DNA from 2 places in the Synechocystis sp. FACHB-908 genome. Region 1 is predicted to be linked to the other one. Evidence: predicted binding sites of a transcription regulator. Region 1 holds the regulator's gene; the other holds the start of a gene.
What was found. Region 1 encodes NtcA, which controls nitrogen genes in cyanobacteria. Its sites were predicted from a motif close to GTANCNNNNGNTAC; they were not measured.

Region 1 (4,182 bases):
TGGGCACCACGTCAAAAAAGACCCGAATTTCCCTTTCTTCCTGCACATAATTCCCCGCTGATAGCACCCGAATAACATATTCCTGGCCTGGTTGGAGTTGGCTTGTAATACTATCCACCTGGGCGGTGGTCACCCGGACAATGGGTTCATCGGGCACGGGCATATTGGGGGTTTTAACCAGTTGTAGAGCAGTGCGATTAGCCTGGCGCAACAATTGATCCACGGCACCAGTGACAGCTTCGCTACTTACCACCCTTAGACCACCAAAGGCCAATAACTGACCCCGCAGAATGGCAATTTGTTGCCCCCGCAGCTCTTGGTAATCTTGATAATAGCGTTCGAGTTCTTCCACTTCCCTCTGCAGGAAACTTAGTTCTGTTTCTAGCCCCTGTAACTTTTCTTCCCGGGCCTGGATGTCATTATCTTTAGCGGCGATCGCCTGGTCGAGTTGATCAATTTTGGTGTCCCGTTGATTAATTTCAGCTTGTAACTGTTGGCGCTGGGCCTCCAAAGAAGCAAACCTTTTCTCCAAAGATTGCACCTGTTCCCGCTGACGGGCAAGGACTTTTTCCTGTTGGGCAATGCGTTCCTGACGCTTGGATAATTCTTGATCCCTCAGTTTTACCTGACTCTGAAGTTCTGAAGATTCCGCTAATAGTGAGTCCTTTTGTTCGTTCAATTGAGCCCTTTCCGCTGAAAGGTTAGCCACCTCCTGGCGCAAATTACGGGATTGTTCCGATACCCGGCGCAATAACTGCAAAGCTTTGGTATAGTTTCGATTCAGCTCCCGACTGCGCTCCTGCACCAATTGTTGCTCTTCGCGTACAGCCGTAAGTTCCGATTCAATTTCTTCTTTCGCTTGGCTAGCCTGTTCCAATTCTGTTTTGGCCACCCGCAACTGCGCCAAAATATCATCTAGTTGAAACACCCCCTCTCGTAAGGATTTACTAAAAGTAAACAAAATCCCCAGGGTGGAAGCGGAAATCAGAGTGCCAGTAATCACCGTCAACAATACCGCCGTCTGTCGGGGTCGCAGTTTAAACAGACGTAGGCGAGCTTTGCCCACCTTACTGCCCAAATGATCCCCCAGCGCAGCAATGATTCCGCCCAAAACTAGGACAGAAAGAACCAGAATATAGGCACTGGTCATAGAGGGTGGTTAGGTAAACTGTTGACTGAGAGCAACGGGGTTATGGACGGTAATTTTCTTTTTCGTGATGGAGATCATATTACCCTCCCGCAGATCTCCTAGGAGCCTAGTCACCGTTACCCTGGTGGAACCAATGGCTTCGGCGATCGCCTGATGGGATAACTTGAGGTCAATGCGAATGCCGTCCGGGGCAGGTACACCAAAATCTCGACAGAGAATCAGCAAAAAACTAACCAAACGAGAACCCATATCCCGGTGGGCTAGGGTTTCAATCATCATTTCCGTCTGGAGAATGCGGGAAGAAAGCCCCTGTAACATCAACAATGACAGGTCGGGATGCTCCTTGAGAGCCTGTTCCACCTGTTCAATGGGGGCAGACAGTAACTCCACCGGGGTAAAAGCCACTGCGTGGTAAAAACGGTCAGAACGTTGCCCGGTAACTAATGATAACACCCCAAAAACACTGTTCTCCCTCAACAGAGCGACGGTAATTTCTTCCCCGGCTTCGTAAACCCTAGATAACTTAACAGCCCCCTTGAGCAAAAAATAAACCCGTTCCGCCGGATCCCCAGGAAAAAAAATTGTTTTACTCCGATCAAACGTTTCCACCACCGGGGGCATCAACTCACTGCCTAAGCGTCGAAACACTGCCGCTAGGGGACGATCTTGGGTTAGGGACTGATCCATGCACGTTCACGGTAATGGGGGCATCAAGGGAAGTGCAAAACCCCATTCTGTATCAAGATTATACACAACGGATTACATGCGCTCCACACTGCCAAAGAAAATTGGTTCCACCCGAATGGCAACGATCGCCGAGGGTCGCACCACCATGTACTCGCCCTGAATATTTCTGATAGGCACACTGATAAATTCCTGGGAATCGTGCTTGGGCACAACTTCGTTGCTATACCATTTTTGGAAATCTTGAATGGTCATGAAACGGACTTCCTCTCGATGGCCATTGGCCAAAAACAGATGGATGGCAAATTCGTCGGCTTTTTGCATGGTCAGGGTCCCTAATGATTTCGTTTAGATTATCCTCCATCCCGTGGACAGAGCAACGGTGACAAAAGGTCCAGCCTAGGTTGGCTCCATTAAATTTTAGGTAACAAAAGGTAATGGAGAAAAAAATAACTTTACGTTGGGGGCAATGGCAACAAAATTGCCTAGAATTAGCTCAGGTTTCTTGCCCACTGCTCCAGTCCAGCAACTTGGTTGATCCCCCCCCTTTAATTAATCTCGATATAGCTTCCATGGTCACTTTTCCCTTAAACCTCCGTCGTTGGCTGCAGTCCGTTTGTTTGGGAGCCCTCACGGCGATCGCCGTTCAATTGCCGGGCAAAACTGCGGAAAATATCTTTTTCACCTACGGGCCAATCAAGTTGACGGTGCGGGTGGAATCCCTAGAAAGATTTGTGCAGGATGGCACTGTGGATTCCAATCTCAGCTTTTTATTTAATCTGGTGGGAGCTTCCGAAGAAAAATTAGCAAAATTAAGGGAAATTATGGGGCTCCGGGCAGAGGTGGACCCCGTTGTGCTGAGTAACTTTTTTAACACCAGCCTGGGGGAAGATTCCCTGGCTAGGGCAGCGGTGATTCTCAATGCCCCCTGGGGAGCTAACTCCAAATATGGTATTCGGGCCGCAATTGTGCAGGCAGCCGAGGATCCAGAAGGGGGACTAAGCCTCATCAATTTCATCAAAAAGTATCCCACCGATATCCATTTCCAAGGGGAAGTGGTGGAAGAACGGGCCCGGGCGGTGGAACTGCTAGTTAAAGCTTCCGAACACTTCATTGATAAGATGATTGCCCTCTCGGAAATTGAGGCGGCTTCAGAAGGGGATATCAACTTTAGTGCTTTACCAGATCCCACTGAAATGGGCCCCTACGGTGTGGCCCCCAAAGAAACCTGGTGGTTAAACGACCAAAGTCGTAACCGTCGTTTTTACGTGGATGTTTACCGCCCCCAACGCTGGAAAGAAGGCAAAACACCAGTTTTAGTTTTTTCCCATGGTTTGGCTTCCCGTCCGGAAGATTTCGACAATGCGGCGGAGAAAATGGCCTCCTATGGTTTTGTGGTGGCTTTGCCCCAGCATCCCGGCAGTGACATTCTCCAGGCCCAAGCTTTACTCAATCGCACTTCTCGCCAGGGTTACTATCCCACCGAGTTTATTGACCGGCCCAAGGATATTAGCTACGTCATTGATGAGTTGGAACGTCGCAATGCCAGTGAGTTCGGCGATCGCCTTAACTTGACCCAGGTAGGGGTGGGGGGCCACTCCTTTGGGGGTTATGGCGCGTTAGCTGTGGCCGGGGCCACCATTGACTGGGATTTTTTGAAATCGGAATGTCGCATTGGCCAAGGAGTCCCCAACACGGCCCTGTTATTGCAATGCGATGCCCTAACCCTGCCCCGGTCCGATTATGACTTCCGAGACCCCCGGGTAGTGGCAGTGCTGGCGGCCAATCCTGTTAACAGTGCGATCTTTGGCGTATCGGGACTGCATAAGGTTACGGTCCCAGTTCTATTGCTTGGGGGCAGTTATGATCCAGCCACTCCTTTTGTGTTGGAACAGGCCCGTTCTTTCCCTCGCTTGGCCAGTCGTGATAAGTATCTAACTTTGATGGAAGGGCAAGCCCACGTAGATTTCTCCAAAATTGATGCCAATATCAAAAACGTGGTCGAGTCAGTGGAAGCAGTCAGTTTGAAATTGCCTGATCCAAACCTACTCCACACCTATGGTTCTGCTGTCATGGTGCCCTTTTTCCAGTTGTATGTAGCTGGGGACGAAAGTTTCCGCCCCCTAGTGGAGAACGGAGCCGCCCATGCCGCCTATTTGAGTCGGGATCAAGAATTCAAGTTTTATCTAATTAGCCAAAAATCCGAGGGAGCTTTAATTAAGGACATTGAGGAGTTCCGCCGCACCAACGGTCTGACTCCTCCTCCCAATGAGTTTCCCCCCCAAACCATTTCCGATAATTTTTAATGTGAACTAGCCATGAAAATCACTCTAAATCTTAACGATGAT
Region 2 (4,182 bases), on a different contig from region 1:
TAACCCCTAACACCACGACCATTCCATGGGTTTTCGCGGCTTGGGCGATCGCCTGGGTGACTTTCCCCGGCACAGTAACGGCTTCTTGATAAAGCTTTAGGTGACTTTTCCCCATCAAAACCGGCGGTTCAACAAAGGAAAAATAAGGGTAATAAGGCACAAAAGTTTCAGGAAAAACAATCAGTTCTACCCCTTTCTTTGCCGCATTGGCGATCGCATCGAGAACTTTCTCCATAGTCCCTTGTTGACTAAAAAGAACAGGACTAATCTGTGCCGCTGCTGCCCGAATATTTTTTGTATAATTCAGCATGATTTTTCCCAGCACAACGACTGGAATAGTTTCAGAAATAAAAAATGATTTGAAAACAAGTGATTGATATATTAGACTTCAAAAATCAAAAACAAAATTTTCAAATCATCCCTCCTATCAATAATTCACCAAATATTTAATCAAGCACATTTTTACATTGTCCAAGTATCAAGAATAAACGCACCATCCCTACGGTGCATCAAGATTAAATCCATCACATCTAGGGGATTAATCGGACGAATACCGGGGATTAGAGAAGGCTCGCCATGACCATAAAGTGCTTGCAGTGCAAAGCGACAAGCATAAACCTTACCCCCTGCTTCCATGATTTTTACAATACGCTCATTCATGGTCAGGTGACCCGGAAAACCTTCATCCCCAAGCTTAGGAAAACCCCTTTGTACACCGAGAGTAACACCGGGACCATAGAGCAAAACAGATGTTTCAAAGCCTTTTTTAATTAAGCGGCTAGCTTGCATTAAATTTACTAAGCCAATGGAGCCTTCAAACGCCACTGTATGAAAAGTAATCAGCGCTTTTTCACCGGGTTCAGCTTGGACATCAGGAAAAACTTTTTCCTCGTAATCTACTAAGAAATCACCTGTTTGGTGAGCTGGCTTAGTTACCTCTGGCATGGTTGTAGTTCCTTAAATTCAAATTCTGATTTGACTTGAGATTAGTCATGTATCAATGTAGAAGCGAAGTTTCCTTATTCTTGTATCATTTGTCACAAAAAAATAGTTTTAATTGAAAGTCATAGGTTTAACCATTCTTAATTTCTTGTATGAAGATTATCTTTTCTTAATAATCTTAGCCAGAAAAATGCTTCTTATCTAGATACAGTAAGAGTTTCAAGGCTTGGAATTTTCCTGGAAATGGATTTCTGTTCAGTATGTCCGCTTAAGATTTAAATGATTAGACACCTATCTAAATCAACAGGTCTGTCTATGTAAAGCTTATAAATACAAGACTATTGCGATGTTTCCTATTAATAGAATCAGAGATCATCAATTTGTAGCGAAACATACAAGTGTTAGAAATTTCGAGGCTTACAGTTGATGATTATCAGGAAAGATAGAGTTCAATACAGGTAGATAATATGAAAAAAAGCCACTATTCCGTCATTATTGTCGGTGGAGGACAGGCGGGCTTAGCGATTAGTTATCTCCTAAAACAAGAAAGCATTGACCATGTTATTTTCGAGAAAAATCAAATTGGTCATGCTTGGCGTAATCAACGTTGGGATTCTTTTTGTTTGGTTACGCCTAATTGGCAATGTCGGTTACCCGGCTTTCCCTATGCGGGGGGTGATGATCAGGGTTTTATGCTGAAGGACGAAATTGTCCAATATCTTGAGGATTATGCGGCATCTTTCCAAGCTCCTATCCTTGAGGGGGTAGAGGTTTCTAAGCTGAGTCAACGGACTGATGCTTTTGAGGTGATTACCAGCCAAGGAATCTACACCGCTGATCAAGTGGTGGTTGCTACTGGGGGCTACCATACGCCAAAAATTGCGGCGATCGCCAAAAAACTACCTCCCCATATTGTCCAGTTACATTCGGTGGACTACAAAAATCCGGAAACCTTACCAGATAGAATTTTATTAGTTGGCACAGGTCAATCGGGCTGTCAAATTGCTGAAGACCTACATCTAGCAGGTAAAACCGTCCACCTTGCCACAGGCAGCGCACCCCGTTCACCCCGCCGCTACCGAGGGAGAGATGTGGTCGAGTGGTTAGAGTTGATGGGTCATTATGATCTGCCCATTGATGAGCATCCCCAAAAGGAAATGGTACGCCACAAAACAAACCACTATTTAACCGGTCGTGATGGTGGCAGAGAAATTGATCTGCGTCAATTCGCCCTTGAGGGCATGCATCTCTACGGACGGCTCAAGGATATTGATGGAAATCAAATTCTATTTGCCGATAATCTCAAGGAAAATCTCGATCAAGCAGACGCAACGGCCGCCAGAATTAAACAAAGCATTGATGAATATATTGCCAAAAACCAGCTTGATGCGCCCATCGAAGCACCCTATCAGCCCGTTTGGGAACCAACTTCCATACCCCTTACCCTAAATATTGATGAAATTGATGCGGTTATTTGGTCCACTGGTTTTAATTTTAATTATGCTTGGGTCGATGTTCCTGTATTTAATTCGATGGGGGAACCTCTACATAATCGGGGTGTAACTAATGTGGCGGGGCTATATTTCTTGGGTTTACCCTGGTTATATACTTGGGGTTCTGGGCGATTTTCAGGGGTTGCCCGTGATGCGGAATATTTAGCGGAAAAAATTAGAGAAACACTGCCCGCTAATCAAATAAATCCTTGTACGGTGGCTTGATAAATGGCTTGGTAGCGATTTTTGGCGTTGAGTTTATGGAGGGTGCCATTAACATGAAACTTAACGGTACTTTCGCTGATGTGAAGCTCCTCGGCGATATCGCGATCGCGTAAACCTTGGGCTAATAGGCTGACGATTTCCTTTTCCCGCTCCGAGAGGAGATGTTTGTTGAGCTTGATGTTTTGAAACCCGTCATAGGGGAGTTGCAGCGAAATTTGCAGGATTGATTGATTTACACTGCTTTGACTCCTAAATTCACCGCCAACATGGTGGGCTAAAAATTCTATTTCTTTAAAAGGCGATCGCCCATCTGTGTTGAAGGCTTCTGACACGGATGCTTCGACAATGGCTTCGATGGTGACCGAAATCTCCCCATAGATGAGACGGCAATAATTACAGGAGAGTCGATTAAAAATTTCTGTGGTTCTGATCAATAGATATGCAAGGGTGGGAGAGAGCTTTTTTTCTGTGCCGATTAGGGTCAGCTTTGTCTGAGATAACAGCCTTGCCAAAACGTCCGGTAAAGGGATTTGATCGTCTAAAAATTGGGTTGTATTAATCGTATTTGTTTCGCTCTGGAGTTGTCGGACGGCATCAATGGCGATCGCCACTGCCATACAGAGAACTTGTAAAACTTCCAGAAATTCTGCGACAAAGGGAGCCTCGCTAAAGACAGCCAAGACACCAATCACACGGTCATGGCCTACCAATGGATAACCGGCGAAACCGCGAATATTATTGGCGATCGCCCAGTCACGATCCTTTACCCAGGTTTCATTGGCGAGATGATTGCTTAAAAAAGGAATACAGCTTTGGGCAATTTTACCGACCTTATAAGCCCCCATCGGCACACGGGCAAAACTACCATTCGTACTGGTATGTAAGCCTGACGAAGCAACCAGTTTTAAACTCGCACCATCAGGCTCTGTTAACCAAATACGTGCAAACACGCAATGAAAATCATGGATTAATGCTTCGGTGATTTCTTTGGTAATCGCCGTTGTGTCAAGGCAACCAGAAATGCGCTTGCTAGTCGTATTTACTTTTTGGAGATCAAAAATTAGCTGGGCAGAATCTAACACGAGCGGCTCAGAACACTATCAAATCCACGCTATCAAAGGAAGCTATCTTGAAAAGTGCTGCAAGCAACATTATGGACACCGAACCATAGGATAAATTTTCGCCATGATCCCCGGGTTTATTGATAGTTCAAAACTGCTGCGACTCAAAATCTGAAGTCATTATATGGACAAGGCGCAGAAATTTTATCCCTATCTCAACGATCATGGCCTTAAAACGTGTTTGGAAAGTTTTATTCCGCCCCCTAAATCGACCCACTAAAGCTCCGGCAATACTGGGGGACTTTCACTCAGTTTCCCCCCAAATTTGGGGGGCCAGGGGGGCTTTTCAAACAGGCTCTTAGATTACATAAACTACATTTTGGGCTGTGGCATTATTCTGGAGTATTGATCAAACCAGGGTGATCTAATGGGCGATCGCCGGGGGCATCCCAGAAGAAACG

Region 2: the regulator NtcA is predicted to act here: its motif matches at 1,325-1,338, upstream of H6G46_RS09195 (MSMEG_0569 family flavin-dependent oxidoreductase).

What each region holds. Positions count from the first base shown of each region.
Region 1 is NZ_JACJTH010000036.1:33,536-37,717, forward strand. Features, by position in the region: gene H6G46_RS13320 (DUF3084 domain-containing protein) at 1-1,150, opposite strand, end outside; gene ntcA (global nitrogen regulator NtcA) at 1,160-1,837, opposite strand; gene H6G46_RS13330 (hypothetical protein) at 1,910-2,158, opposite strand; gene H6G46_RS13335 (alpha/beta hydrolase) at 2,407-4,140, shown strand.
Region 2 is NZ_JACJTH010000026.1:18,824-23,005, reverse strand. Features, by position in the region: gene H6G46_RS09205 (Nit6803 family nitrilase) at 1-310, opposite strand, end outside; gene H6G46_RS09200 (MSMEG_0572/Sll0783 family nitrogen starvation response protein) at 463-945, opposite strand; gene H6G46_RS09195 (MSMEG_0569 family flavin-dependent oxidoreductase) at 1,410-2,660, shown strand; gene H6G46_RS09190 (LuxR C-terminal-related transcriptional regulator) at 2,633-3,742, opposite strand; gene H6G46_RS09185 (DUF1348 family protein) at 4,114-4,182, opposite strand, start outside.